One region of the Pseudomonas sp. GW821-FHT04D07 genome, then DNA from elsewhere that is predicted to be linked to it. Evidence: predicted binding sites of a transcription regulator. Region 1 holds the regulator's gene; each other region holds the start of a gene.
What was found. Region 1 encodes FliA, which starts transcription of late flagellar genes. Its sites were predicted from a motif close to CTAAAGTTTNNNNNNNNNNNGCCGNTAA; they were not measured.
Positions count from the first base shown of each region.

Region 1 (9,835 bases):
CCCGGGGCAAAGATCAGGTTGAAGCAGTCGGTCTCGCTCAGGCGATCGGCCGCATCCTTGTCCATCAGGCCCTTCTTCACCGCGATGCTGCGCAGCACGTCGGCGTCCATGCCCTTGCCGTCATCGGAGATCGACAGCAGGATGTGGTCGCCTTCCTGCTCGGCGGAGAGGATCACCCGACCGCTGCGGGACTTGCCCATGGCCTCGCGGTCGGCCGGTTCTTCGATACCGTGGTCGACCGAGTTGCGCACCAAGTGGACCAGCGGGTCGGCCAGGGCCTCCACCAGGTTCTTGTCGAGGTCGGTCTCTTCGCCCACCAGTTCCAGGTTGATCTCTTTCTTCAACTGCCGGGCCAGGTCGCGAACCAGGCGCGGGAAGCGGCCGAAAACTTTCTTGATCGGCTGCATGCGGGTTTTCATCACCGCGGTCTGCAGGTCGGCGGTCACCACGTCGAGGTTGGACACGGCCTTGGACATGGCCTCATCGCCACTGTTCAAGCCCAGGCGCACCAGGCGGTTACGCACCAGCACCAGTTCGCCGACCATGTTCATGATCTCGTCCAGGCGCGCGGTATCGACCCGCACGGTGGTTTCCGCTTCGCTGGCGGCCGGCTTGTCACCAGCGGCGGCGGCAGGTGCCGGCGCGCGGGCCGGAGCCGGTGCCGGTGCCGGCGCGGCCTTGGCCGGGGCTGGCGTCGCCGCTGCCGGAGCAGGTGCCTTGGCGGCAGGCGCGGCAGCAGCGGCCGGTTTGGCCGCCACCGGCGTAGCCACCGCCGTGGTCGCGGCCACTTCGGTGAATTTGCCCTTGCCATGCAACTCGTCGAGCAGCGATTCGAATTCCTGGTCGGTGATCAGGTCACCGCTGGCGGCGCCTGTACTTTCAGCCGCCTGGGCCGAAGCCGCGGTGGTATCGAGCGCTTCGACCTTGAACGACCCCTTGCCATGCAACTGGTCCAGCAAAGCTTCGAATTCGTCGTCGGTAATATCGGTACTTTCCGGCGCACCGCTGGCGGCAGCTGGGGCTGCCGGCGAAGTCGGTGCCGCGACCGCATCCGGGGCGAACTGGCCCTTGCCGTGCAACTGGTCGAGCAGCGATTCGAACTCGGCATCAGTGATTTCATCGCCGCCAGCCTCGCCCGGCGCCGCACCCACGGCCATGGCTTTTGGTGCCTCGGCTGCGGCCTTGACGCTGTTCAGGGAGTCGAGCAGCAATTCGAATTCATTGTCGGTGATGTCACCAGACTCGCTTTCAGCGACCGCTTCAGGCACCACGGCCTCGGCCACCGGCGCGGCCACGACTTCGGCAGCCGCCGGTTCCGCCAGACGCGCCAAGGCCGCCAGCAGTTCCGGGGTTGCCGCAGTGATCGGGCCACGTTCGCGCACTTCGCTGAACATGCCGTTCACCGCATCCAGCGCTTCCAGGACCACGTCCATCAGCTCCGAGTCGACACGTCGCTCACCCTTGCGCAGGATGTCGAACACGTTCTCGGCGATGTGACAGCACTCCACCAGCTCGTTGAGCTGGAGGAAGCCGGCGCCCCCTTTTACAGTGTGAAAACCGCGAAAGATTGCATTGAGCAGGTCCGCATCATCAGGCCGGCTTTCCAGCTCGACCAGTTGTTCGGACAGTTGCTCCAGAATCTCGCCGGCCTCAACCAGAAAATCCTGAAGGATCTCTTCATCGGCGCCGAAGCTCATGTGTTTGGGTGCTCCTAGAATCCAAGACTGGAAAGCAAATCGTCGACATCGTCCTGACCGGACATAACGTCTTCACGTTTATCGGCATGAATCTGCGGACCTACACCCTTGGCCAACTCATTTTGCGGATCTTTTTCGGCAAGGATGGCATCGTGATCATGCTCGATACCGGCAAAACGGTCGACCTGGCTGGCCATCAGCACCAGTTTGAGCAGGTTGCTTTCCACTTCGGTGACCATTTGGGTCACGCGCTTGATCACCTGACCGGTAAGGTCCTGGTAATCCTGGGCCAGCAGAATATCGTTCAGCTCGCTCGACACCGCGCGGGTTTCCTGCTCGCTGCGGGACAGGAACGTCTCGACCCGCCGCGCCAACTCGCGAAACTCCTGGGCACCGACTTCGCGCCGCATGAAACGGCTCCAGTCAGCGCCCAAGGCCTTGGCCTCCACGTTCAGGCCAGTGACCCTCGGGGTCGCACTCTCCACCAGGTCCATGGTGCGGTTGGCCGCGGCTTCCGTCAGCCTGACCACATAGGACAGGCGCTCGGTGGCGTCGGTGATCTGCGAGACTTCCTCGGCCTGCGGCATATGCGGGTCGATCTGGAAGTTGACAATAGCGCTGTGCAATTCGCGGGTGAGCTTGCCGACTTCCAGGTACAGGCCACGGTCACGGGTCTGATTCAGCTCATGGATCATTTGCACCGCGTCGCCAAATCGACCTTTTTCAAGGCTGTCGACCAGTTCGCGGGCATGTTTTTTCAGGGTTAGTTCAAAATCACCCAGTGAAGATTCGTTGTGCTCCATAGCGCCCCCGTGGTGGACTTCATCAGCCGATGCGTTCGAAGATTTTCTCGATCTTCTCTTTCAACGCCTGGGCCGTGAATGGTTTGACCACATAGCCGTTTACACCGGCCTGGGCAGCTTCGATGATCTGCTCGCGCTTGGCTTCGGCCGTGACCATCAACACCGGCAGGTGCTTGAGCTTTTCATCGGCACGCACGTGGCGCAGCAGATCGATGCCGGTCATGCCGGGCATGTTCCAGTCAGTGACCAGAAAGTCGATGCTACCGCTGTTGAGGACGGGAATCGCGGTAGTACCGTCGTCCGCCTCAACCGTGTTGGTGAACCCGAGGTCACGCAACAGGTTCTTGATGATCCGCCGCATCGTTGAAAAATCGTCAACGATGAGGATTTTCATGTTCTTGTCCAATTCGACCTCCAAGCAGTCTTAAACGCGTTCAGCACCTGGACGCGCTGTTCAATCAATTCGGCACAGCACTCAACGACTGCATGGAAACCTCATCCGGCCGAGTCTCCCACAGGGCGTCAAACGCCATGTCGGTCTCGTTCGCAGTGTTCCCGCACTGCCTTCAACGCGCTCGCCACTCCCCCAAACGCCCCCGCAAGCGGGCCGCGCACTGGCTGTGTAACTGGCTGACTCGCGATTCGCTGACCCCCAGCACCTCACCAATTTCCTTGAGGTTCAGCTCTTCGTCGTAGTACAGCGCCAACACCAGTCGCTCACGCTCCGGCAAATTGGCAATCGCATCCGCCAGCGCCGCCTGGAAGCGTTCATCTTCCAGATCGCGCGACGGTTCGAGATGAGCACTCGCGCCGTCCTCGTGCAGCCCTTCATGTTCGCCGTCCTGCAACAGGTCGTCGAAACTGAACAGGCGACTGCCCAAGGTATCGTTCAAAATCCCGTAATAATCGTCGAGACTCAATTGGAGTTCGGCTGCAACCTCGTGATCTTTAGCGTCACGGCCGGTTTTTGCTTCAATTGCACGAATTGCGTCACTGACCATGCGTGTATTGCGGTGCACCGAACGCGGTGCCCAGTCACCCTTGCGCACTTCATCAAGCATCGCGCCGCGGATACGGATGCCGGCATAGGTCTCGAAACTGGCACCTTTGCTCGCGTCGTACTTGGTCGAGACCTCCAGCAGACCGATCATCCCGGCCTGGATCAGATCCTCGACCTGAACGCTGGCCGGCAGTCGCGCCAGCAGGTGATAGGCAATACGTTTGACCAAAGGTGCGTAACGCTCGATCAGTTCATACTGGCTGTCACGTGACGACTTGGAATACATGCGATAGCCACTGGCAGTCATAGAACCGGTCCCGCACTCGTTTGATGCACCAGACGCTCGACGAAAAACTCCAGGTGCCCCCGAGGATTGGCAGGGAGCGGCCAGGTGTCGACCTTCTGCGCGATTGCCTTGAACGCCAAGGCGCATTTCGAACGGGGAAATGCCTCATAGACCGCGCGCTGCTTTTGCACGGCCTTGCGGACACACTCGTCATAAGGAACGGCGCCGACGTATTGTAGGGCCACATCCAGGAAACGATCCGTGACCTTGGTCAACTTGGCGAACAGGTTGCGGCCTTCCTGCGGGCTCTGGGCCATGTTGGCCAGTACGCGGAAGCGGTTCATGCCGTAGTCGCGGTTGAGCAGTTTGATCAAGGCGTAGGCGTCGGTGATCGAGGTCGGCTCGTCGCAGACCACCAGCAACACTTCCTGGGCCGCGCGGACGAAGCTGACCACCGACTCGCCAATACCCGCGGCCGTGTCGATCACCAGCACATCGAGGTTGTCGCCGATATCGCTGAATGCCTGGATCAGGCCGGCATGCTGCGCCGGGCTCAGGTGCACCATGCTCTGGGTCCCCGAGGCCGCCGGCACGATGCGAATCCCGCCCGGACCTTGCAACAGTACGTCGCGCAGTTCGCAGCGGCCCTCGACCACGTCGGCCAGGGTGCGTTTGGGGGTCAGGCCGAGCAGGACGTCGACATTCGCCAGCCCCAGATCCGCATCCAGCAGCATGACGCGCCGGCCAAGCTCAGCCAGCGCCAGGGACAAATTCACTGACACGTTGGTCTTCCCGACGCCACCTTTGCCGCCGGTCACCGCGATCACCTGTACGGGATGCATGCTGCCCATGTTCTCTTCTTACCTTGTCTTGCTTAGACGGAAGGCCACATAAGTGGCTGCGCGTTCACTTGTCGGAACAATGCGTGGCAGACCATCGATGTAGGTAATTTGCAACGTCTGAATACTCATCTCAGCCCACCCGCTTCGACGGGCTGTGGTAGATATCAGCGAACATATCGGCCATGGCTTCCTCGCTGGGTTCTTCCTGCATTTGCACACTGACCGCCCTGGACACCAGTTGATGCCGGCGTGGCAGGTGCAGATCATCCGGAATACGCGGCCCGTCGGTCAGATAGGCCACGGGCAGTTCGTGACTGATAGCCAGGCTCAGCACTTCGCCGAGGCTCGCCGTTTCATCCAGTTTAGTCAGGATGCAACCGGCCAGCCCGCAGCGTTTATAGCTGTGGTAGGCGGCCGTCAGCACCTGTTTCTGGCTGGTGGTAGCCAGGACCAGATAATTCTTCGCCTTGATCCCGCGTCCGGCCAGGCTTTCCAGTTGCATGCGCAACGCCGGGTCGCTGGCCTGCAGGCCGGCGGTATCGATCAGCACCACGCGTTTGCGCAGCAGCGGATCGAGGGCCTGGGCCAGGGACTGGCCCGGGTCGACATGGGTCACCGAGACATTGAGGATCCGCCCCAGGGTCTTGAGCTGCTCCTGGGCGCCGATGCGGAAGCTGTCCATGCTCACCAGCGCGATGTTCTGCGCGCCGTACTTGAGCACGTAGCGCGCCGCCAGCTTGGCCAGCGTGGTGGTCTTGCCCATGCCGGCAGGACCGACCATGGCAATCACACCGCCCTCTTCCAGTGGCTCGATCTCGGGTGTGACAATCATCCGCGCCAGGTGCGCCAGCAGCATGCGCCAGGCCTGGCGTGGCTCGTCGATCCCGGTAACCAGTTCCAGCAGGTCGCGCGACAGCGGCCCGGACAGGCCGATGCGCTGCAGACGGCGCCAGAGGTTGGCCTGCTGCGGCTGACGGCCTTGCAACTGGTTCCAGGCCAGGGAGCCCAGCTGGACTTCCAGCAGCTCACGCAGGCCGTTGAGTTCCGAACGCATCGAGTCGAACACCCGCTGGTCCACCGCCGGGGCGTGCACCACAGGCGCTGGCGCCGGGCGCCGCGGCTCGTCGAAAGTCGGTTCGATCAGCGGCTCGGCGGCGGTCAGCGGCAGGCCGGCGAACAGTTGGCGATTGGTTGCGTTGTCGGTATCGCCGTCACTGCGCAAGCTCAGTTCGGCCTGGGCGGTGACGATACGCGACTGGGTCTTGCGCAGCTCGTCTTCGAGCTCCATGTTCGGCACCCGCGGCGACAGCGCCGAGAGCTTGTAGTCCAGGGCAGCCGTCAGCTCGACACCGCCCGCAATCCGGCGGTTGCCGATAATGGCCGCGTCCGAGCCCAGCTCATCACGCACGAGCTTCATGGCCTGACGCATATCGGCGGCGAAAAAACGCTTAACTTGCATAACCCACTACCTCAGCCGTTGGGCCCTACTGTCGCAACGATGGTCACTTGCTTGTTGTCCGGAATTTCCTGGTAGGCCAAGACATGCAAACTTGGCACCGCCAGTCGTCCAAACCGCGAAAGCATCGCGCGAACCGGTCCAGCTACCAGCAGGATCACCGGCTGCCCTTGCATTTCCTGGCGCTGGGCGGCGTCGATCAGCGAACGCTGGAGTTTCTCGGCCATGCTCGGTTCCAGAAGAACGCCTTCTTCCGAGCCTTGTCCGGCCTTCTGCAGACTATTGAGCAATATCTGTTCCAACCTGGGCTCCAAGGTGATCACAGGCAGCTCGGACTCAAGCCCCACAATGCTTTGGACGATTGCACGGGACAATCCGACGCGAACCGCGGCAACCATAGCGGCAGTATCTTGACTCTTGGAGGCATTGTTGGCGATCGCTTCGGCAATGCTGCGGATGTCGCGGACCGGCACGTGTTCGGCGAGCAAGGCCTGCAGCACCTTGAGCAGATGCGACAGGGAAATGATCCCCGGCACCAGCTCTTCGGCCAGCTTCGGCGAGCCCTTGGCCAGCAATTGCATGAGTTGCTGGACTTCCTCGTGGCCGATCAGCTCGCTGGAGTGCTTGTAGAGGATCTGGTTGAGGTGCGTCGCCACCACGGTGCTGGCGTCGACCACGGTGTACCCCAGGGACTGCGCCTGGGAACGCTGACTGACCTCGATCCAGACCGCCTCCAGACCAAAGGCCGGGTCCTTGGCGGTAATCCCGTTGAGCGGGCCGTAGACCTGGCCCGGATTGATCGCCAGCTCGCGATCCGGGTAAATCTCGGCCTCAGCCAGGGTCACCCCCATCAGGGTCAGGCGGTAGGCACTGGGTGCCAGGTCAAGGTTGTCACGAATATGCACAGTGGGCATCAGAAAGCCCAGGTCCTGGGAGAGCTTCTTGCGCACCCCCTTGATCCGCGCCAGCAATTGCCCGCCCTGGTTGCGGTCCACCAGTGGAATCAGGCGATAACCGACTTCCAGGCCGATCATGTCGATGGGACTGACGTCGTCCCAGCCCAGCTCCTTGGTTTCCATGGTCCGTGCCGGCGATGGCAGCAGGTCCTGCTGGCGCTGGACTTCGGCCAGGGCCTGGACCTTGGCGACATTCTGTTTTTTCCAGAGCATATAAGCCATGCCGCCGGCCACGGCCGCCAGGCTGATAAAGGAAAAGTGCGGCATGCCCGGCACCAGGCCCATCACCGCCATCAGGCCGGCGGCGACAGCGAGGGCCTTGGGCGAGGCGAACATCTGCCGGCTGATCTGCTTGCCCATGTCTTCCGAACCGGAAGCCCGGGTCACCATGATCGCCGCGGCTGTGGATAACAACAGTGATGGCAATTGCGCCACCAAACCGTCACCAATGGTCAGCAAGGCGTAGACCTTGCCGGCGTCGGCAAAGCTCATATGGTGCTGGAAGATCCCGACCGCCATGCCGCCGATCAGGTTGATGAACAGAATCAGCAGGCCGGCGACGGCGTCACCGCGGACGAATTTGCTGGCACCGTCCATCGAGCCGTAGAACTCGGCTTCCTGAGCGACTTCCAGACGCCGCAGCTTGGCCTGTGGCTGATCGATCAGGCCGGCGTTGAGGTCGGCGTCGATCGCCATCTGCTTGCCGGGCATCGCATCGAGGGTGAAACGCGCGCTCACCTCGGAAATCCGTCCGGCACCCTTGGTGACCACGACAAAGTTGATGATCATCAAGATCGCGAAGACGACGATACCGACCACGTAGTTGCCGCCGATCACCACCTCACCGAAGGCCTGGATCACCTTACCGGCCGCGGCGTGGCCTTCCTGGCCGTGGAGCATGACCACCCGGGTCGAGGCCACGTTCAATGCCAGACGCAACAGCGTGGCGATCAGCAGGATGGTCGGGAACACCGCAAAGTCCAGCGGCCGCAGGGCATAGACGCAGACCAGCAGGACCACGATCGACAAGGCGATGTTGAAGGTGAAGAACACATCCAGCAGGAACGCCGGCACTGGCAACATCATCATCGCCAGCATGACCAACAGCAGCACCGGCACACCCAGGTTGCCCCGGCCGAGGCTGCTCAGGTTGCTGCGCGCCGAGTTGAGAAGTTGAGAGCGATCCACCGGTATTCCTCGTCACCTTGAAGCAAACTTTTGACGCCACGGGCGCCATAGGCCTGCCTCTGCAAGAAGCCTTCCAACTCTGTCGACGAGGTTTAAATGGATAGGTGATGGCGCACGCAAAAGTCGTATTTATACCGAGTAGCGCCAAAGGAGCACTGATCAGGTATCGCGGCGCAGATCCGGCGGAATCGGCAGGTCGCCCTTCAGAGGATCGGGGCGCTTGCCCTTGCCGGCGCGGTACTGGCGGATCTGGAAGACGTACGCCAGCACCTGCGCCACTGCCAGGTACAGGCCCGCCGGAATCTCCTGATCCAACTCGGTGGAGTAGTAGATCGATCGCGCCAGGGCCGGCGACTCCAGCAGCATGATCTCGTGTTCGACGGCGATCTCGCGAATTTTCAAAGCCAGGAAGTCGCTACCCTTGGCCAGCAACACCGGCGCCCCGCCCTTCTCCGCGTCGTATTTGAGCGCTACGGCATAGTGGGTCGGGTTGGTGATCACCACATCCGCCTCGGGAATCGCCGCCATCATCCGCCGCTGCGACATTTCGCGCTGCAACTGGCGAATCCGCTGCTTGACCTCCGGCCGCCCTTCCTGGTCCTTGTGCTCGTCGCGCACTTCCTGCTTGGTCATCAGCAGCCGCTGGTGCGCTTCGTAGAGCTGCACCGGCACATCCACCGCAGCAATGATCAACAACCCCAGGGACATCCACAAGGTGCTCCAGCCCACCACCTGCAGGCTGTGAATGATCGCCAACTCCAGCGGTTCATGGGCAATGCGCACCAGATCGTCGATATCCGAAGACAGCACCGACAGGCCGACGAACAGGACGATGACAAATTTTCCGATGGCCTTGAGCAGTTCCATCAGGGCCTTGATCGAGACCATCCGCTTGATCCCCGGCAAAGGGTTCATCCGACTGAACTTCGGCGCCAGACTGCTGGCGGAGAACAACCAGCCCCCCAGGGAAATCGGCCCGACGAAGGCCGCAAACAGAATAGTGAGCAGGATCGGCTGCACTGCCCAGATCGCCATTTCCCCCGAATGCAGCAGGAAAATCGCCATGTAGCGCTGGTCGACCACCACTTCACGCGTCAGGCTGAAGTTCAACCGCATCAACTCGGCCAGGTTTTGCGCCAGGGCACCACCGAACACCAGCAAGGCCCCGGCACCGGCCATCATCACGGCAAAGGTATTGAGCTCCTTGGAACGGGCAACCTCACCCTTCTCACGGGCGTCCCTTTTCTTTTTTTCCGTGGGGTCTTCTGTCTTGTCCTGACCGCTCTCGCTCTCTGCCATGGCTCAGCGCGCCCGTGCCAATTCGCGTAAGAACTGCAGAGCCTCGACGGCCAGCGGTTGATACTGGTTGAAAATGTCCGCCAGGCAGACCCAGAGGATGAACATCCCCAGTACCAGGATCAGCGGAAAACCAATAGAGAAAATGTTCAACTGCGGCGCGGCGCGGGTCATGATGCCAAACGCAATGTTCACCACCAGCAACGCGGTGATCGCCGGCAGCACCAACACCAGCGCCGCCCCGAGTACCCAGCCGAGCTTGCCGGAAATTATCCAGAAGCCCGTGGTCGACAGCCCGCTGCCCACCGGAA
Region 1 is NZ_JBWKTH010000001.1:642,760-652,594, reverse strand. It holds gene AC07T0_RS03080 (chemotaxis protein CheA) at 1-1,697, opposite strand, end outside; gene AC07T0_RS03075 (protein phosphatase CheZ) at 1,712-2,500, opposite strand; gene AC07T0_RS03070 (chemotaxis response regulator CheY) at 2,523-2,894, opposite strand; gene fliA (RNA polymerase sigma factor FliA) at 3,067-3,807, opposite strand; gene fleN (flagellar synthesis regulator FleN) at 3,804-4,637, opposite strand; gene flhF (flagellar biosynthesis GTPase FlhF) at 4,759-6,087, opposite strand; gene flhA (flagellar biosynthesis protein FlhA) at 6,099-8,228, opposite strand; gene flhB (flagellar biosynthesis protein FlhB) at 8,388-9,527, opposite strand; gene fliR (flagellar biosynthetic protein FliR) at 9,531-9,835, opposite strand, start outside.

Region 2 (9,835 bases), on a different contig from region 1:
GAGCGTCTCTACCGCACCGGTGACCGCGGTTACTTGCGCGACGACGGTACGCTGGTATTTCAAGGGCGTCAGGATGACCAAGTGAAGATCAATGGCTTTCGCATCGAGCTGGGGGAAGTCGCCTATCATCTCAACAACCACCCGCAGGTGCGCCAGAGCTTTGTCACCGTCAGCGAGTCGGCACAGGGGGAAAAATCCTTGGTCGCCTTTGTCATCGCCGCCAGCGAAGACTGCAACCCGCTACGCCTGCGCCAGGAGTTGGCCACCCAACTCCCGACCTACATGGTCCCGAGCCGCATCCAACTGTGCCACAGCCTGCCGCTCTCGGCGACCGGCAAAGTCGATCGCCAGCGGCTGCTAGCCACACTTCAGTCATCAGGAGCACCCGCTTATGAGCATCAGTAAACGCGCCCAGCAATTTCAGGACATCCTCCATCAACGGGGCCACGCCCTGACCGTTCAGGAGCTGCCCGAATCGACCCACACCGCCGACGATGCGGCCCTTGCCCTTGGCTGTGAAAAAGCCCAGATAGTCAAGTCGCTGGTCTTTCGCACAGCGGCCAACGCCCCCGTACTGGTGCTTGCCAGCGGCCCCAACCGGGTGAACGAAAAAGCTATTTCGCGACTGCTCGGCGACAAGATTTCCAAAGCCGATGCCGACTTTGTCAAGGAGGTGACCGGGTACGTCATCGGCGGCGTTCCACCGCTCGGACACAAGCAAGAGATCACCCTGTTCGTCGATGAAGACCTGCTTACCTTCGATGAAGTCTGGGCCGCCGCCGGCACCCCGAACGCGGTCTTCAAAATCTCCGGTCGCTTGACGGACATCCTGCCCACCCACCGAGTGATATCGGTGAAATGAAGATAAGCCAAACATGCACAGCCCCTATCTGAACGACGAGCAACGAGATTTCGCCTTGTATGTGCGGCAGATCCTGGTGGACCAACTCCTGCCGCTGGTACCGGCCGCCGAGGAGCGCGGGCACCTCTGCCCCCAAGCCTGGCAAACTCTCGCAGAACATGGTTTGCTCGGCCTGCCGCAGCAAGGCGAAGGTTTTATGCGAAGTGCCGTATTCCTCGAGGAACTTGGGGCGCTGGGTTATGCCGGCATTCGTGCTGCCGTGGGCGTCCAGGCCTACATGGCCAGTGCATACCTGGAACTGTTCGGCAACGATGAACAGCGCCAGCGATACCTGCCAGGGATTCGCCAAGGACGCATCATCACCGCCCTGGCGATCACCGAAGAGCAGGCCGGCAGCGATCTCAGCCAGTTGCGCTGCCAAGCCCTGTCAACGGCAAAGGGGTTCATCGTCGACGGAGCCAAACGCTACATCGCCAATGGTTCGCAGGCGTCACTGATCGTCACCCTGGTGCGCAGTGGTGAGGGCCGCCATGCCTTGGGCAGCAGCAGCCTGCTGTTGATCGACGGCACCAGCCCAGGGCTGAACAGACAAGCACTGCCGATGCTGGGCTGGCGCAGCGCCGATATTTGCGACCTGGATTTCCAGCAACTCAAGGTGCCCACGCGACAACTTCTGGGCAAAGCCGGCAAGGCCTTGATCTACCTCATGCAGGGCCTGGACTTCGAGCGCCTGGTTGCCGGACTGTTGGCACTGGGCGGCGCCAACCACAGTATCTCGCTGCTCGAACGCTTCGTGCGTCAGCATCAGCTGCAAGGTGCCCCCTTGAGCGACAAGCAGAGCGTCAGGCACCGGTTGGCAGACCTGATCGGCGAGCAACAGATGCTCCGACACTACGCCTATCAAATAGCATGGCAGTACAGCCAAGGCCAACTCGATACGCGCTCCGCGTGCATTCTCAAGTTGCGTGCCAGCGAACTCGCGCTAAACGCGGCTCAGGCGTGTGCGCAGTTGCACGGAGCACGGGGTTATCAGCTTGATTCAGAGGTGGCGCGCCTGTACCGCGATGCCATGGCCGGCACCATCGCCGCCGGCGCCAGCGAGTTGATGCGCGACATGATCTTCGACAGTACTCCAGCATACGGATCGAGCAGTTGTCACCAGGACTCACGCTCAACGAGCGGGCATGCAACCCTGCGATAAACAGGTCAAAACCGGGCTTGCCATCCGGGCCGCGCAATCAACCCCGTCCGGAGAGTTTTCAAAAGCAAGGCGCTCAGGATACCCGCGCAATTAGTCGCGCCTAGGCTATTGGCCAAGCCTTGCGGATCAGTGTCACAGGAGGGGTCGCCGCCCCTATCCCATCCTGATGCACCGGGCTTATTCAAACTGCTGGCGATTTTCCGGGGTGATCAGTTTGAATGGCACCCAGATCAGCGGTGAGTCCAGGGGCTCGCCCCGAGCCAGGCGCAATGCAACCTCCACCGCGCCATTAGCCTGGCCGATGGCGTCCTGGAACACGCTCACGGCCATCTTGCCGTCAGCCATCAGTTTCAAGCCATCAGGAGTGCCATCAATGCCACCGACCCAATAGTCTTTGGCATTTTTGCCGGCCTTTTCCAGACCCATGATCGCGCCAATGGCCATCTCATCGTTATTGGCAGCGATGATCGAAAAGTCTACGCCCGCCTTGACCCAATCGATGACAATGGCGGCCGCCTGGCTACGCTCCCAGTTACCGACCTTCTTCTGCACCACTTTCATGTTCGGGTATTTGGCGACGACCTTTTCCACGTCTTCGGTGCGCATCAACGAGGATTTGTTGCTTGGGTCCCCCACCAGGATCACCACATTGCCCTTGTAGTTGGCGCGGCGGGCCAACTCTTCCATTTGCAGTGTGCCCGACTCCAGCTCATCGGATCCGACGAATGCCGTCTGTGCCGGCCACTTATCGGGGGCCGGGTTGCGGTTTACGAACACCAGCGGGATTTTCGCCGCACTGGCCAAACGCAGCATTTCAGGGGCGCTCTTGGCATTGACCATCGCGACCACTATGGCGTCCACCTTGGAATTGACCAGATTACGAAACTGGCGCATCTGCAACTCGGCACTGTCATGACCATCCTCCATGAAGATATCGGTATCCAGAACGGCGGCGTGTTTCTGCACGCCATTGCGCAGGATGGTCTGGAAGTTGTCATCGTATTTGGCCATGGCCACGCCCAACAGCGGCGTAGCGGCCTGGGCCAAACCGGCAGTAAGGAAACTGATACCCAAGGCAAGCGTCAACCACTGTTTCATGTTCGGTCTCCCCGGCGTCATACGCTGAAATGATGGAGCAGTTCACGCTGCACCTTGGCCATGTCCGACAGGCCCTGGCTGCTGCTTGCCGTACGCTCGGCCCCCTCGGCGGCCTGTTGGGCGGAGTCGTTGATCTGGGTGACCATGCGGCTGGTTTCTTGCACCGTGGCGCTCTGTTCCTCGGTGGCGGCAGCGATCTGAATGTTCATGTCACGGATGGTGCCCACCGCCTCGCCCATCGCCACCAGCAACTCATCGGCGCCAGAGGCCAACGTTACGCAGTTGTTGGATTGCACCTGGCTTTCGTTCATCACTTGCACGGCGGAATGAATCTTGCCCTGCATCTGACCGATCATTTCCTGGATTTCGCTGGTCGAAGCCTGGGTGCGGCTGGCCAGTGAACGCACTTCGTCAGCCACCACCGCAAAGCCCCTGCCTTGCTCTCCGGCACGGGCCGCTTCAATGGCGGCGTTGAGCGCCAACAGGTTGGTCTGCTCGGCAATGGTGCGAATCGCATCGACGATACTGTCGATGTTCTGGCCATATTTCTGCAGTTCGTCGGTGACCGCCGAAGCCTTGTTCACCTGCTCGGCCTGCTGGCGAATGTTGATGATCGTCTCGGCCACTCGCTGCTGCACCTTGTGAGTCAGTTCGCTGGTGTCGTCCACCGCGCTACGTGTGTCCTGTGCCCGCCGGGCGACTTCTTCGACGGTACTCTCCATCTCGGTCATCGCCGAAGCGGCGGAATGCAGACGATCTTTCTGTTCATCCACTACCCGCGTGGTCTGCTCACTGACCACCGCGTTATCGCTCGCGGACTGGGCCAGGCTATCGGCGGAGCCAATCAGCTCACGGAAGGTGGTCTGCAAGGACTGAGTCAGTTCGTTGAGGTAACCGCCGAGTTCACCGAATTCATCTTTGCGGCTGACATCGAAGCGCACCCGCATGTCACCCCGGGTAAGCTGCTTCAACACCTCGCGAAAGGCTGCCAACGGTCGACGCAAGCTGAAGGCCACCCACGTACCGATCACCAAAGCAGCCAACACCGCCAGCACGCAGACGATCAACAGCAGGCTGAGGCTATTGCTGATGGTGGCGTCGGCATCACTCTTCGCCGCGCTGGCCACGTCAAGAGACTGGCTACCGAATTCGCCGATCTTATCCAGAGTGGCCTGCAGACGGGTTTCCGTCGCCTGGCGTTGTTCGAGAACATGGTCGGCCAGGGTGGCTTCCTGCTGAAAGGCACGGTACAGCCCATCACTGCCGGTCAGGTCGTTGAGCAAACGATTGACCATGACCGCGACGATGCGCCCTACCCGAGGGTCAACGTCCAAAAACGCCTGAACCCGCGAGTTAATAACCTCGTCTTGCAGGTTAAGCAGACGCTGCAACGACACGATATCCGGCTTGGCGGCGTGGGCGGCCAGACTGTCGTAGGATTTGTTGACTTCCAGCAACAGCTTCTCCGCTGCGGCCAGGTGTTCATCGGCACCGGCACTGCGCTCACGGGCGATATAATCGCGCAGATAGCTGGTCAGTTGGACTCCCTGGCTGCTGCTGTAACCTTGCAACTCGTGGGTCTGGGCAACTTGCGCCACATATTGGCGATGGGTCTCCATCAGGTTCTGTGCCTGTTCGACATAAGCCGAACTGAGTTGGCGTTGTTGAGCAAGGTTGTCGCGTAGCCGCGGGTGATCGCCGATGTAGGTCGGAATACTCTCGAGCAATTGAGTAAAGCGCACCAGGCTGTCGTTGAACGGCTGCCTGCCGTCGTTGATCTGCTTGGGGTCGTTGCTGATAAGAATCGCCAACAGTGCCTGATTGGCCCTGAGGATATGAACGTAAAGCTCGCTGGCCGCCCGGCTCAACGGCGCGGATTGGCCGGTGATGATAGTCAAGCGTTCGCTGATCGAATGGGTACTTTGATAGCTGATGCCTACCATGGTGAGCAACACCACCAACAACAGGGCGAATCCGCCAATCACTCGCTGAAGAATGGTCATGGCTATCCTCTTTATTTTTAGTACGGACTCAAGCACGAGTGGCGGAGAGCACGAATCTTGGCGGTTTCTTGGTGACCTGAAATCTTATCGGCGTGGCAATGGTCAACTTTAGGCTCCGCCTGTTGACGCTGAGTACGGCAACAGGAAGTACGGCGGCACCCTGCCAGGCTTAGAGAGTCGCAGCCTGGATATTACTGACCATGTGCTTGAGCCTAGGCCCAATATCATCCTCCAGCTTGTCCCGCGGCAAAATAAAGCTCGGGCCGCCACAGTTGAACGCCAGGATGCCGTACTCGCTATGTATCAGCGGCACGGCGACGGAGTTGACATCCTTTGTCCACTCACCCAGTGACAGGCAGTAGCCGTAATCGGCGTAATCCTTGAAGCATTGCTCCAGGCCACGGCGGATCGTCAGCCATTCGGCGCTGTTGCGTTCACGAATATGATCGAGGATGAAGTCACGTTCGCTGTCCGGCATGGCCGCCAGGCATGCCCTCCCCGCCGAGCTCAAATGCAGTGGAAGGTAACTACCGATTTGCCGGCGCATGGTCAGGTTGGCTTCGCCCTGCACCACGTCCAGGTAAACCATCTGCATCCGGTCACGAGCTGCCATTGCCACGGCGGCACCCGCATAATTGGCCAGGCTCTGCATCAAAGGATGAGCCACTGCCCGGATAGACAGGTTCGACAACATTCCATAGCCCAGCGCCAGGACGCCAATATCCAGCTGGAATTTCGTCGAGTGGGGAACCGGCTTCAGGCAGCCCAGCTTGCACAGGGTGTGGGTCAGCCGCGTCACAGTGGGTTTGGGCAGCCCTGTTCGAGCCGCCAGGTCCTGGTTGCCCAGCACATGCGCGCCCGGGCCAAAACAGCGTAGGACCTCAATGCCTCGGGCCAACGCGGTAATGAAATTACGATCCTTGCCCTCCTCCTCGACGAAATCGAGCGAGACGCCATGGCTGGCCTCGTTTGTGCGCTGACGATCAATTTGATCGACCGATTCCGAGGGCTTTTTCATGGACTAACGCCTTAAATAATATTGCGAAAATATATTCCGCAGTGCGGAAATAAGCAATGTCAGCACGAGGCCGTCAACTCTTCAATGCCCTGGCCGCTTAACTGCTCGATAACGCCGAGGCCCTTGAGTTCCGCGAGCTGCGCGGCGCTCAACCCCAAGCGCTGGCTCAAGACACTGTCCGTGTGCTCGCCGAGCATCGGCGCCGGGCGCAGGTATTCAACCGGTGTGCGGGAGAACTTCATGGGGCTGCCCACGGTAACGAAATCGGCCTTGCGCGGATGAGGGATGGTCACCAGCATATCGCGGGCCTTGACCTGTGGTTCGGCCAACGCCGTTGCAATGTCGTTGATTGCCCCGACGGGCACCCCCTTGGCGTGAATCCGGGTCACCCAGCCTTGTGCCGTGCCTTGCAGGAAGTGCTCGGAAAGCATGCCAACGATGGCCTGTCGGTTGTTTACGCGGCTTGAATTGCGGGTAAACCGAGGATCCTCGGGCAACTCCGGCAAGCCAATGGCGTTGCACAGGTCAACGAACTGGGTGTCATTACCGCAGGCGATGATGAAGTCGCCATCGCTGGCCTTGAAGACCTGGTACGGAACGATATTGGCGTGGGCATTGCCGTACCGGCCTGGCGGTTTGCCCGAGGCCAGGTAGTTCTGGCTTTGATTGCACAGCGTGGCGATCTGCACGTCCAGCAACGCCATGTCGATGTACTGGCCCAGCCCGGTTTGATGCCGGCTCAACAGGGCAGCCTGGATGGCGACAGTGGAGTAAAGCCCGGTCATCAGATCGGAAAAGGCCACGCCAACCTTTTGGGCCCCGCCACCCGGCAGGTCATCACGTTCGCCGGTGATACTCATCAGCCCACCCAGCCCCTGGATAATGAAGTCATAGCCCGGCTCGCTGGCCCGCGGCCCGGTCTGGCCAAAACCGGTGACCGAACAGTAGACAAGGCGCGGATTGATCTCGGACAAGGTCTGGTAATCAAGCCCGTATTTGGCCAGCGAGCCGGCCTTGTAGTTCTCGATCAACACATCGCAGTCAGTGACCAGCGCTCGAATCAATGCCTGCCCTTCAGCGGAAGACAGGTCGAGGGCCACTGAAAGCTTGCCGCGGTTGGTCGATTGATAATAGGACGACTCCTGGGTCGACTCCCCCGCTTCATCCGGCATCCAGGGCGGTCCCCAGCCTCTGGTGTCGTCGCCGACCCTCGGCCGTTCTATCTTGATGACCTCGGCGCCCAGATCAGCCAGGACCTGGCCGCACCAGGGGCCGGCCAGGACCCGGCTTAAATCTAGAACCCGATAACCCGTCAAAGCACCCATTTCACTCACCCTTTAATTATTTTTAATCGAGTATCAACCAACCGATGGCTCGGGAGTCCGCAAAGACAGACCAAGCCCGGCTCGTCGACGCAGCCAGAGCCCTGGGCGGTAACGCGGGTCCGCGGTGAGATCGGCCATCCGCTTGAGGATATGTAGCACTCGCTTGGCGCCCAGCTCATCACCCCAGGTCAAAGGGCCCAGTGGATAGCCCAGACCGCGACGAACACCCTCCTCCAGGTCGTCGACCGTGGTGATTTGCTGTTGAACAATTTCCCCCGCCAGGTTGACGATCATGGCCATGACCCGCTGTGCCACGAAGCCGACACTGTCTTGAATGACTGTCACCCCTACCCCGTCTCTGGCCAACAATGAGTGCCCGGCGGCCAGGACGCTGGGTGCCGTTGCGGTCGTTGGCATCAGCGTCCTGTGTCGTTTCAGGTCGACCAACAGGTCGATGCATAACGTGCGAGTGGGATCGGTATCGAACTGCAGCGAAGCCTGGGCCGCATCAATACCGTAAGGCGCGAGCAGGCAGAGCGCATGGGCTGACGGCCGAACCGCGAACTCAACCTCGGCGCCCAGCTGATTCAGCAGGCTCACCAACGCGACTCTGTCCTCTTCTGTTTCTGTCCCCAGCCAAATGGGCGGGATGGTCTGTACGGCGGGAACCTCTTGACGGGGCCGCGGCTGGGCAAGCTGGCCGTTTGCATAACGATAGAAGCCACGGCCGACTTTTCGTCCGACAAAGCCAGCCTCGAGCATCCGCTGCATCTGCGCCGAAGGACGATAGCGAGGATCCTCATAAAACTGGCCGTAGATCGACTCAATGACCGGGTGGGACACATCCAGGGCGGTCAGGTCGAACAGCTCGAACGGCCCCATTCGAAAGCCCATGCCCTCGCGCAGGATGCGATCGATATCAGCGGGCGCCGCGACACCCTCCTTCAGCATCTGCAACGCCTCGGTACCGTACGCACGACCGGCATGGTTGATGATGAAGCCAGGTGTGTCCTTGGCACGAATGCCGCGATGCCCCATCTGTGTGGCCAGTGCCTGCAACCTGTCGCCGATATGCGGGTCGGTTGCCAGGCCGTCGATGACCTCGACCACTTTCATCAAGGGGACCGGATTGAAGAAGTGGAAGCCAGCCACCCGCTCCGGATGCTGGCAGGCACTGGCAATACGGGTGACCGATAACGACGAGGTGTTGGTCGCGAGGATGCACTTTGCCGTCACGACCGTCTCCAGCTCTCTGAGCAGATTTTGCTTGGCGTCGAGCTTCTCGATAATGGCTTCAATCACCAGGTCGCAGTCGGCGAGTGCGACCAGTTCCGTCTCGACACGCAGCCGGCTCATTGCCGCAGTCGCATCCGCCTGACTGATCTTGCCCTTGCCGACCAACTGCTCAAAGGTTTCACCCAGTTGCACGCGTGCGGCAGCGGCCGCACCGGAGCGAGCATCGAAGAGCGCGACTTGCAGGCCGGCTTGCACGGCGATCTGGGCAATCCCCGCCCCCATCACGCCGGTGCCGACGACGGCCATTGATTGAAGGGTTTGCGTCATGCTCATGCTCCAACAAACTCAGCTTTGCGTTTTTCCAGGAACGCCGAGGCGCCTTCTTTTTGATCCCTGGACGCAAACAGCAATTGAAAGGCCTTGCGCTCCAGGGTCAGCGCGCTCTCCAGGGACAGGTCGGCGCCGGCCAACATGACTTCCTTGATTTGAGCCACCGCCAACGGTGGCAGCGCGGCGATCTGTGTCGCCAGTTCCATCGCCCGAGGAAGCGTTTGTTCGTCGCTCACCAGCTCGCTGATCAGGCCCATGGCCAAGGCCTCAGGTGCCTTCACCAGGCAACCGGTCAAGGCGATGCGCATGGCCTGGAATTTTCCAACGGCGCGAATCAAGCGCTGCGTACCACCCGCCCCGGGCATCAAGCCGAGTTTTACCTCTGGCTGGGCAAAACTGGCGGACTCACCGGCGACGATGATGTCGCAGTGCATGGCAAGCTCACATCCGCCGCCAAGCGCAAAGCCGTTCACCGCAGCGATCACAGGCTTGGGACAACGGCTGATGGCTTCCCACAAACGCTCCGTGTGGCGCAGATACATGTCGATCGGGCCCGCCGATGCAAACTCCCGAATATCCGCCCCGGCAACGAAACAGCTGGGGCTTCCGGTGAGGACAATGACGCGAACCTCGGTATCGCGCCCCAACTCGCTGAAGTGCAACGCCAACTGCTCGCGAACCGCCCCATTCAGCGCATTTTTTGACTCCGGCCGATGGATCCGCACAACGGCGACGCCGTTTTGTGTCCGTTCAACCTGGACG
Region 2 is NZ_JBWKTH010000005.1:26,414-36,248, forward strand. It holds gene AC07T0_RS08920 (amino acid adenylation domain-containing protein) at 1-405, shown strand, start outside; gene AC07T0_RS08925 (YbaK/EbsC family protein) at 392-862, shown strand; gene AC07T0_RS08930 (acyl-CoA dehydrogenase family protein) at 876-2,063, shown strand; gene AC07T0_RS08935 (substrate-binding domain-containing protein) at 2,241-3,161, opposite strand; gene AC07T0_RS08940 (methyl-accepting chemotaxis protein) at 3,179-5,164, opposite strand; gene AC07T0_RS08945 (IclR family transcriptional regulator) at 5,334-6,182, opposite strand; gene AC07T0_RS08950 (CaiB/BaiF CoA transferase family protein) at 6,242-7,507, opposite strand; gene AC07T0_RS08955 (3-hydroxyacyl-CoA dehydrogenase) at 7,541-9,070, opposite strand; gene AC07T0_RS08960 (enoyl-CoA hydratase) at 9,073-9,835, opposite strand, start outside.
Region 2: the regulator FliA is predicted to act here: its motif matches at 5,249-5,276, upstream of AC07T0_RS08940 (methyl-accepting chemotaxis protein).

Region 3 (9,835 bases), on a different contig from region 1:
GACTTGGGCTCATCCTATCGAGTGGCGCATTTCAGCCTGTTCCCCGCAGGATGAAATTTTTTACAGGAACACCCGCTCGAGAGAACCACGGTGCAAGCCGTCCCCGGTGCTGGATAAGCGCCAGGCAACGCCCTAGAATCCGCAGAGCATTGATTCTGGAAAACAGACAATATGGATCGTATCGACTGCATGCGTGCGTTTGTCGCCACCGTCGGCGCCAATGGCTTTGCCGCCGCGGCCCGGGCCATGGATGTTCCGCGCTCGAAAGTCAGCAAGCAGATCCAGGCGCTGGAAGAAGCCATTGGCGTGCAACTGCTGCAACGCACCACCCGCAGCCTGCACCTGACCGAGGCCGGCGCCGAATACTATGAAGCAGCCCGCGAGCTGCTGGCATCCCTGGACGAAACCGAACAACGGGCCCGCGATGGCGTCGGCGAGCTGCGCGGCGTGCTGCGGGTCAATGCGCCCATGTCCTTCGGACTGCGACGGCTGGGACCGCTGATTCCGCTGTTCCACCAGCAGCATCCGAACGTGGAACTGCAACTGGTGCTCAGCGACCAGCAAGTCGACCCGGTGCGCGGCGGCTTCGATGTCACCCTGCGCATCGCCAGCCTGCCGGACTCTTCCCTGGTCGCCCGTTTGCTCGCCCCCGCGCCACGGATCATGGTGGCCTCGCCGGCCTATCTGGCGCGGGCCGGCATACCCCAGACACCGAAGGACCTGACCAGCCATCAATTCCTGAACTACGGCTACCTGCAAAGTGGTGTCAGTCTGCAACTGAGCAATGGCAAGGAAACCCTGCGAGTCAATGTCACCGGGCCGCTGCACGCCAACAACGGCGACCTGCTGGCTCAGGCGGCGCAAGCCGGCATGGGCATCGCCCTGCTGCCCGATTTTATCGTCGAGGATGCCCTGGCTGCCGGCACCCTGGTCCCGCTGCTGTGCGAATGGAAGGCCCCGGCGATCAGCATCAACGCGGTCTACCCCTCGTCGCGCCGGGTGCCGCAGAAGACCCGGGCCTTTATCGAGTTCCTGGTCAAGGCACTGGCGGTGGGCGCAACGGCCTGAGCGCTAGGCGGTATTGAAGATCGACTGCTTGCCAATGGAAATGCCCGACCACAGCTCGTCCAGGTGCTTGAACCCCCACTTATTGACCGACTCCAGGCTGGTGATCGAGTCCTGTTCGCTGGCAACGGCAAGATCGATGACACTCTGGGCGATGGGCATGCGCAGTTTCGAGGAGTAAAACACCTTCACCCGGGGCGTCAGCAATGACTGCTCATGCTGCTCCATGACGATCCCCAGACGACCGCTGTGCAACAGCACCAGGGCACCCACCGGATAGATTCCGATGCAGCGGACAAAGGCATGGAAGACCTGCTCATCGAACTGACCTTTCCAATCGGCCATTTTCCGAATCGCCTCGGCCGCCGTCCAGGCCTGCTTGCCATGTCGCTCGGAGGTCACCGAGTCATAGCTGTCACACACCGCGGCCATCCGCGAAAACAGGCTGATCTGCGTCCCGCAGAGCTTGTGCGGATAACCGCTGCCATCGACTCTCTCGTGATGATGCAGGCAGACATCCACCACCCGCGGACTGAAATGACGGGTGTCGAGCAGCAGCTTCGCGCCGATCTCGGGATGTCGGCGCAGGCTCTCGAACTCGGCCTCCGTGAGCGGCAAGGTTTTATTGAGCAACTGCGCCGGCAGCATCATCTTGCCCACTTCATGCAGGATGCCCGCCATACCGGCTTCTTTCACCAGGCCTGCGGGCAGGTTCAGGCGGTAGGCCAGGCTCATCATCAGCGCGCATACCGCCACTGAATGCATATAGGTGTACTCATCACTGGTCTTGAGCCGGGCCAGGCTGATCAATGCATCGGGGTGACGGATCAGCGAATCCGAGATATCGGCGATCAGTTGGGTAACCTGCTCGGGATCAACCGCCCGGCCCATTCGCAGATCGCTGAACAGGCTCAGCACCGCGACCTTGGTCCGCGCGCACAAGCTCAATGCGTGGATCACTTCATCGCTCATGGCGATCCGCGGGCGATTGCGTGGACGCTCCTGTGCAGGAATGACCAGCGGTTCGAGCGCCGATGCCGCCGCCGAAGCCAGCTCCTGGGCCTGGAGATCCAGCCCCTTGCTGGTATCTATCCAGAGCGCGGCGAGGCCGGAGCTACGGATCTTCTGCAGATCCTCTTCGTTATCGAGCAGAAAGTGACTGCGCCAGAATGGGTGATCCATCCAGGAGCCGCAAAAGGATTGCACATACATACCGACACGAAGCTCGCTCACCTGTATCTGTCTTAGCATGACGAACATCCTGGTTTCTTATCACGCTGGAGCACCTCGCTGGAGGTCCGGCTACAGCGAAAACCGCGCGATCAGGTGATTCAGGCTTCCCGCCAGTTTCGACAGCTCGCCACTGGCGATCGACGTCTGGCTGGCGGCCGACGAGCTTTGAATGGAAAGATCACGAATACTCATCAGGTTACGGTCAACTGACCTGGACACCTGCGCCTGTTGCTCGGAAGCCGTGGCGATCAGCAGGTTCTTTTCATTGATATGCGAGATCGACAGGGTCACCTCCTTGATTGCCAGGCCCGTCTCGTGGGCCAGTGAACGGGTCACCCGGGTTTCTTCGCTGCTGTGGTTCATCGACTCCACGGCCTTCTTCGAGTCGAGCTGGATACCCTTGACCATCTGCTCGATTTCCTGGGTCGACTGCTGGGTCCGATGGGCCAGGGCACGTACCTCGTCCGCGACCACCGCAAAGCCACGGCCCTGCTCGCCAGCCCGGGCGGCTTCGATGGCGGCGTTCAACGCCAGCAGGTTGGTCTGCTCGGCGATGGCGCCAATCACGTCGAGCACCTTGGCAATATGCAGGGCCTGTCCGGCCAGACCTTCTATATCGGTTTTGGTCTGTTCGACACGGCTGCTCAAGCGCTCAATGGAGCCGATGGTTTCATCGACTCGATCCTGGACGATCCGTGCCGAGCTTTCCGAGGCCTGGGTGGACTGTGAAGCCGCAACGGCATTTCTGGCCACTTCCTCGACCGCGGCGGTCATCTGGTTGACCGCGGTGGCGGCCTGGTCGGTTTCAACGCTCTGCTTTTGAATACCCTTCGTCGACTCATGGGTAATCGCGCTCATCTGCTCAGCCGCCGAGGCCAGCTGTCGGGACGAGTCGGAGATATGTTCGATGGTGTTCTTGAGACTCGAACGCATGGCGGCGGCGACCGTCTGCAGGTCGGTGATTTCATCCCGCCCGCTGACCTCCACCTTGCTCTTCAGGTCACCGTCGGCGATCTTCTGCATCGACAGACGCAGGGCATTGATCGGCTGCGCGATACTGCGGGTAAACAGCAGCGCCACGGCACAACTGATCACCAGGGCCAGCACCATGAATATCAGTGTCAGCAAGAGCGCGCTGTCATAGCTGGTGTTTGACAGCTGCCCCGAATGCTCGGCCCCCTCCTCGTTGAGGCGGATCAGCGCTTGAATCGAAGCTTGCAACTTCTTCGCCGCGTCACTGGTGGTGTCACGAATGAAGTGGGTCATGCTCTCGAAGGATGCGGCCGAACTCATGCTCACCAGTCGATCGATCAGGTCCTGGTAATTGCGCACATCACTGATCACCTGATCATAAAGCTGTTTTTCTTCGGGACTGGAAACCCGCGAAGCATATTTTTCGGTTTCCTGGCTCAGGACGACTTTCAGCGCCTGCAGTTTGTCCAGGGAGCTTTTGCTTTGGCGCTCTTCATCCATGACAAAGCGACGGGCATCGAGCCGGTAGAGTTGCCCCGCATCTTGAATGCGACCGGCCTGACGCACACTCGGCAGCCAGTCCGTTTGCAGCCTCAGAGACGCGTCGTGGATTTCTTTCATCCGATACAGCGAGGTCACTCCGAGGCTGATCAGCAACAGGCAGATCAGCCCGAAAGCGAGGGCCGATCTGAGGGTCAACCTGATGTTCCTTGTCTTCATGAAACCACTCCGAGGCCAGGCTGCGTGAACGTTCGCTTGCGGGGACGCCAATCACTCCAGCAGTGTAGTACGTCCCTTGCAAAGGAGCGGTTTCAGCGTTCGGGTCACCTTGGCTGGCGCTCGATATGACGTGCCAGTTGTATCAACAGGCCTTTGGGCGAAAACCTTTATTACCGCGACTCACGGGCAGCCTGGCGCCACCCGCGAGCCGACAGACTTACGCCAGCAGCTTGCGCTCGGTCTTGCCGTACTTGATCGACTTCTCATCCGGAATCATCAGGCCGGTCTGTTCGTCGCGCCCCTGCAGGACGAAACGGGCGTCCGCCTTGCCCAACTGCTCGGCGGCCTTCTGGCTGTCGGCACCGATCTCGCCCTTTTTCATGCGGTTGACAATCACGCCCACGGCGGTGTCCTTGAAGTCACGCAACATCCAGGCATCGCCGTCGCTGTCGCCAGCCACCAGCACCGGGCCATAGCCCTTCTTCGCCACCAGCACGTTCTTGATCCCGACGGTCTTGCCCGGGCCGTAGTTGAAGTGCCAGCCCGGCAGGTAGCTGCTGTCGTACTTGCCGTCTTTCATCGCCAGGCGCAGGCCGATCACGTTTTCCGGCGGTACGCCATAACCGTAGTTGGGATGGCCAGCGAACACCCGGACCACGTCATCGATGGACGCGGTGCTGATATAGACGTCGATGCCGTTGGCTCGCAGCGTGTGCATCAGGCCACGGATTTCCTCGTGGATACGGATGCCGTGGAAGTGCGTATCGGCGACCACCCCGGCCTTGCCCGGCAAGCTGCGCGGGCTCTCGTACCTGACCTTGCGCAGGCCATCACCCAGGTCATGGTTGTTGGAGGCCTCGGCCATCGCCTGCAACTCGGCGGTGCTCATGTTCTTGTAGAAGTAGATGATCCACTTGTAGCCGATCTCCACCGGGTAGCTGTCGCAGATCGCGTCATACATGAAGTAGAGCTTGGTGAAGAAGTCCTTGAACTGATCGGTGGCCTGGATTTCCTCCAGGCTCTTGCTGCCGGCCAGGCCCTGGTAGTTGGCGTGCAACCAGCGGTAGTCGGCTTCGACGTCGGCGGCGATGTCTTCCATGTTCACTGGCTTGCCGTCGACCGTCAGGTAGTCCTTCATAAACGCACCGTTCGGCACGTCCTGGCGCAGCACGGCGGCAAACTCGTCGGGGTTGAGTTTGTACTGCAAGTGGTTCATCTGGTAGACCAGCAGCGCCTCTTCGCAGTCGTTCATGATGCAGGTGTTGTCCCAGTCGAACACCGCGTACGGGCGTTTGTCCGGGTGGTAGGACGCACTCTTCAGGCCATGCTGGTCGAGCACCGCCTGCAGGCGCTTCTGGTTCAACGGCGACCAGCGCGCCGGGTCCAGTGCGCTCGGCGTGGCCTTGGCGGTGGAGGCCTCGGCAAGGCGGCCACTCAACAACAAGGGACTGACAACGGAAACGGCGGCAAGGGTATTCAGAAACTGGCGACGCTGCATGGCATAACTCCTGGAATTAGAAGAATGGTCGCAAACGGGGCGACGGCGAGAGCGTGTTTCAAGACAAGGGCGCAGGGGACGGGCCGCCCGGCGACGAGGCTAGCGCCAAATACATATAAATACAACAATGCCACAATATTACACATTTATGGCACATCGACACTTTCTCACCGACAGTGATGGGCGACCGAACTTGACAGCGCTGTCCCGTCTTCCACAATGCGTGCTCGGATAGCGATCCCAACAGTAAGGACATGAGGTATGTGGCAAGAAGAGCGTTACCAGCGGATTCGTGCACTGCTGGCGACCTTGCAGCGTGTGACCACCGACCGCATTGTCACGGAACTGAATGTTTCCCGCGAGACCGTGCGGCGCGACCTGGTGGCGCTGGAAACCCTGGGCGAGTTGAAACGCATCCACGGCGGTGCGATCAACGTCGAGGACGAGGCGCCGATTGCCGAGCGCGTCCATATCAACGTCAAGTTCAAGCGTGACCTGGCCCGCGCCGCGGTCGGCCTGCTCGCCCATGGCCAGACGATCTTTATCGACGCCGGCACCACCACTGAAATTTTTGCCCAGGAGTTGGCCAAGCTGGGCGGGCTGACCGTGATCACCAACTCGTTCAACGTCGCGCTGCAACTGCGCGGCGGCAGCGCGCCGGGTAGCCAGCACAACGAAGTGATCGTCCTCGGCGGCACCCTTGGCGATCGCGCACCGGCCACGGTGGGCGCTACCACGGTGGCGGAAATCGGCCGCTACCGCGCTGATCTGGCACTGCTCTCACCGGTGGGGGTGGACGTCCATCAGGGCGCCAGCAACTACGACCACCGCGAAAGCGAAGTGGCCCGGGCCATGGTCGAGCACACCGAACGGGTGGTGATCCTGGCCGACTACAGCAAACTGGGCGTGCAGAGCCGTGTCAGTTTCTGCCCAGCGGAGCGCATCGACGTGCTGGTGACCAATCAGCGGGCCAGCGACGAAGCCGCGTTCGACGCACTGAAAGTCAGGTTCAAGGAGATTATCCTGGCTTGATACCCCGGGTCGTCGGGGCATCCAGAATCGCTATCGGCAGCAAGCCGGCTTGTGTCTGGTGTCACGATTAGACGGGTGGTGAGAGACCAACGCGGCGGAACTTGCTGGCGATAGCGCTGACGAATTTTGCACCGCCCGTTCATTCGCGTATGCCTGAAAGCGCCGAATCCCCCAGCCAGCGGCCAAGGCTGATGATCCACACCAGCGCGGCAATCAGCAGGGTACTGAACAGCATGCCGTGCACGCCGCCATCGGCGATCAGCTTGCCAGCTACGAAGGGGAAACCAAAAACCCCGAGGAAATAGGCCAGGCTGAACAGCAGCAGCGCCTGTGCGGTCAGCCCCGGCGGCGCTTCATTGGCCGCCAGCCCGTTGATCACCGAATAGTTCAGGCCGTAGCCGATACCCAGCAAAGCCGCCATGGCGCCGTAGCTCAGGCTGTCGTGCACCCATTGGCCGAAACCGAGTACCGCCAGCAGCATCAGCGTGGTCAATACGCTGGAGGCGGCAAAGGGGTTACGCTTGACCACCCAACCGGCAATCAGCAGCCGACAGGCGATGGCGGCGCCCATGAAACAGAGGAAAAACAGCGAATAGTCGAGTCCGAGGCTGGCCGCATAGCTGGTTTGAAAGCTGCCCAGACCACCGAAGATCGCACCGCCCAGCCCGACCATCAGGATCGAGAACACGGACCTGGAGCGCAGCACCTGAACGGCTGACGCCACGCTGATCTTGATGACCGGCCGGTTAGTGGCGCCCGTCTGGTCGCGACCACCCAGGTGCCAGAAATACAGCCCGCCGAGTATCGCGGTGGCGGCGGCGCAGAAGAATGCCGTCTGGATCGGCAAGCCGAAGTAACCGGCGAGCTTGCCGCTGATCGGCCCGCTGCCGATACCGCTCAACATGCTGCCCGAGAGCAAGGCAAAGCAGTGGGTGCGCCGCGCCGGTTCGACCATTGCCGTGACCATGATCGGTCCCAGGGTGTAGAAAATCCCCCAGCCCAGGCCCAGCACCAGAGCGCAAGACATCAGCGCGCCCCCCAGCCCCGGAACCAGCGCAAAACCCAGCGAAGCACAGGCCAGGCAGCCGGCGGCGAAGGCGACACAGCGCGCGGCGCCCCAGCGATTCATCAGATGCCCCGAGCCGACGACTGCGGCCAGGGTGCTGAGCATCGCGGTGGCAATGACCTGCCCGGCATCATGTTCGTTGCCGCCAAAGGACTTGACCAGCAAGGCCAGCAGGAAGGTTGAGCCGTAAGCGACCGAAAGCAGGAAACTGGCCATGCAGAAAGCGCCAAATCCTGAGTGGGAACGAGGGAGTGAGGAGGATGTCATGTTTTTTCCAGGCGTTGTTCAGTGTGCTTTTTAGCACTGCCCGGCGTACGGTTAGCTAGCGAAATCGCGGAGTAAAGATAGAAAAGCTTGTACGTTTTTCCGAGCAGAGACAGCTCGAAAAAAATGGATCGCAGCACCCGTTGCAACCCAGTTTCGGGCACCACGATGGTGTGCGGTGATACACGGAGCGGTGGCAGCCGGCTTGCCGGCGATGGCGTCCGGATAAGCGCAGCAGGTCTGCCGGCTTACCTGGGGCGGCGGACCGCGCGGATCCTGCCGCTATTCCCGCCACCGCAAAAAAACCGATTTTCACCATCCGACTCAAGCCCCGACACCCCCATGCCAGCGGGCATATCGATGCGTTCCAGCAGCGCGCCGGTTTGCGGATTGAGCCGCCGGACATCGCTCTTGTCGTCTTCCCAAGTACCATGCCAAAGCTCGCCATCGACCCAGGTAACCCCCGTGACGAAGCGGTTCGATTCGATAATGCGCAGAACGGCCCCGGTTTCGGGATCGACCTGATGGATCCGGCGGCCCTGATACTGCCCGACCCACAGCGTCCCTTCGGCCCAGGCCAGCCCGGAGTCGCCGCCATTGCCGGGGGCCGGGATGGTCGAGAGCAGCTCACCGCTCTTTGGATCGATCTTGCGGATACGACCTTCGCCAATCTGGTACAGGTACTGGCCATCGAAGGCGGTTCCGGCCTGTGCGGCAACCTCGATCGAACGCACCACCTCCCCGGTTTCCGGGTCGAGGGCGTTGAGCCTGTCGCCCGAGGCAAACCAGACATGCTGGCCGTCATAAGTCACGCCAGCCACCGAGTCGGCGCCTGGAAAAGGCCCATATTCACGAAGAATTTCAGCTTGAGAGTTTTTCATGAGCTCAGTCTAGCCGCTGGTCAGCGGACCTGGGAGTAACAAGACTGACGGGAATCCCGGTACGGATGCAAGCGCCCAGCGGCGTGCCGGTCCGCGGCCGAAGCCTTGCACCTTGCCTGTCGCCGCCAGGGCATCGAGCGCCCGCTGCACCGTGCGCGGGCTTGTCCCCAGGGCGATCGCCAGGGCCGAGCTCGACCAGGATTCGCCATCGGCTAAAAGCGCGAGCACGCCGCCATGCCGCTCCTCGACCGGCGGCGCCAGGATGACCAGCGCCTGGGCCTGTCGCAACGTGAGCACAAAGCCCTCGCCGGTCGCCCTCACCTGTGCGAATGGACGAATCTCGCCCCGCAGCCGGCCGATTTCGACCCGTAGCCGGACCCGCTGCGATTCGTCGGCCTCCTTGCCGCGGAATGCCCGGGCGATAAGGGTCTGCCGCGAGACAGCGCCTGGCCAGTTCTCGGCAAGGGCACGGAGCAACACGAACAAGACCGGCCGCGTCGTCAGCGATACCCGCGCATTGCCCTCACCCACCGTGTAGCGGCAGGCATCCACCACCAGCGCCGCCGAGGCAAACAGTTGCTCGACTTCCTCCAGCCCTATCAAGCGCTCCTCGCCCCGCGTGATCAGGCGTGCCGCTGGCCTGCTCAGCACCTGGGCGGCGCTTTCGACTTCGGCGGCGAGCGCATGAATCCCCGCCTCATGCGCGGCATTTTCCGCCCGCTGCAGCGCGGCGCGCGCCGCGCCCGTCTGCAAGCGCCGGATAGCGATCCCGGCGCTGGCCAACTCGTAAGCGGTCCTCAATGGTGGGGGCAGCAATGTCGGTTCAAGCTCGCCCAGCAGACCTGCGGCCTCGTCAAGATGGCCGGTCAAGAGCAGCAGCCGGATTTCCAGGTGCCGGGCATGCGCGGCATTCAAATGGTCGCCATGCTCCTCAAGCACCGCCCGCGCACTCGCCAGGGTCTTGGCCGGCCAGGCCAGGTCACGCGAGACCAGTGCGATCTCGGCTTCGGCGACGACGCAGCGCGCCCTCGCCACCACCTCTTGCGAACCGAAGGCACGGGCGGCGAGCTTGAGCAGGGCCCTGGCGCGAACCCGTTCGCCCAA
Region 3 is NZ_JBWKTH010000005.1:252,409-262,243, forward strand. It holds gene AC07T0_RS09860 (LysR family transcriptional regulator) at 172-1,068, shown strand; gene AC07T0_RS09865 (cyclic di-GMP phosphodiesterase) at 1,072-2,316, opposite strand; gene AC07T0_RS09870 (methyl-accepting chemotaxis protein) at 2,368-3,990, opposite strand; gene AC07T0_RS09875 (HAD family hydrolase) at 4,208-5,488, opposite strand; gene AC07T0_RS09880 (DeoR/GlpR family DNA-binding transcription regulator) at 5,750-6,520, shown strand; gene AC07T0_RS09885 (MFS transporter) at 6,660-7,853, opposite strand; gene AC07T0_RS09890 (Vgb family protein) at 8,099-8,731, opposite strand; gene AC07T0_RS09895 (helix-turn-helix domain-containing protein) at 8,741-9,835, opposite strand, start outside.
Region 3: the regulator FliA is predicted to act here: its motif matches at 4,134-4,161, upstream of AC07T0_RS09870 (methyl-accepting chemotaxis protein).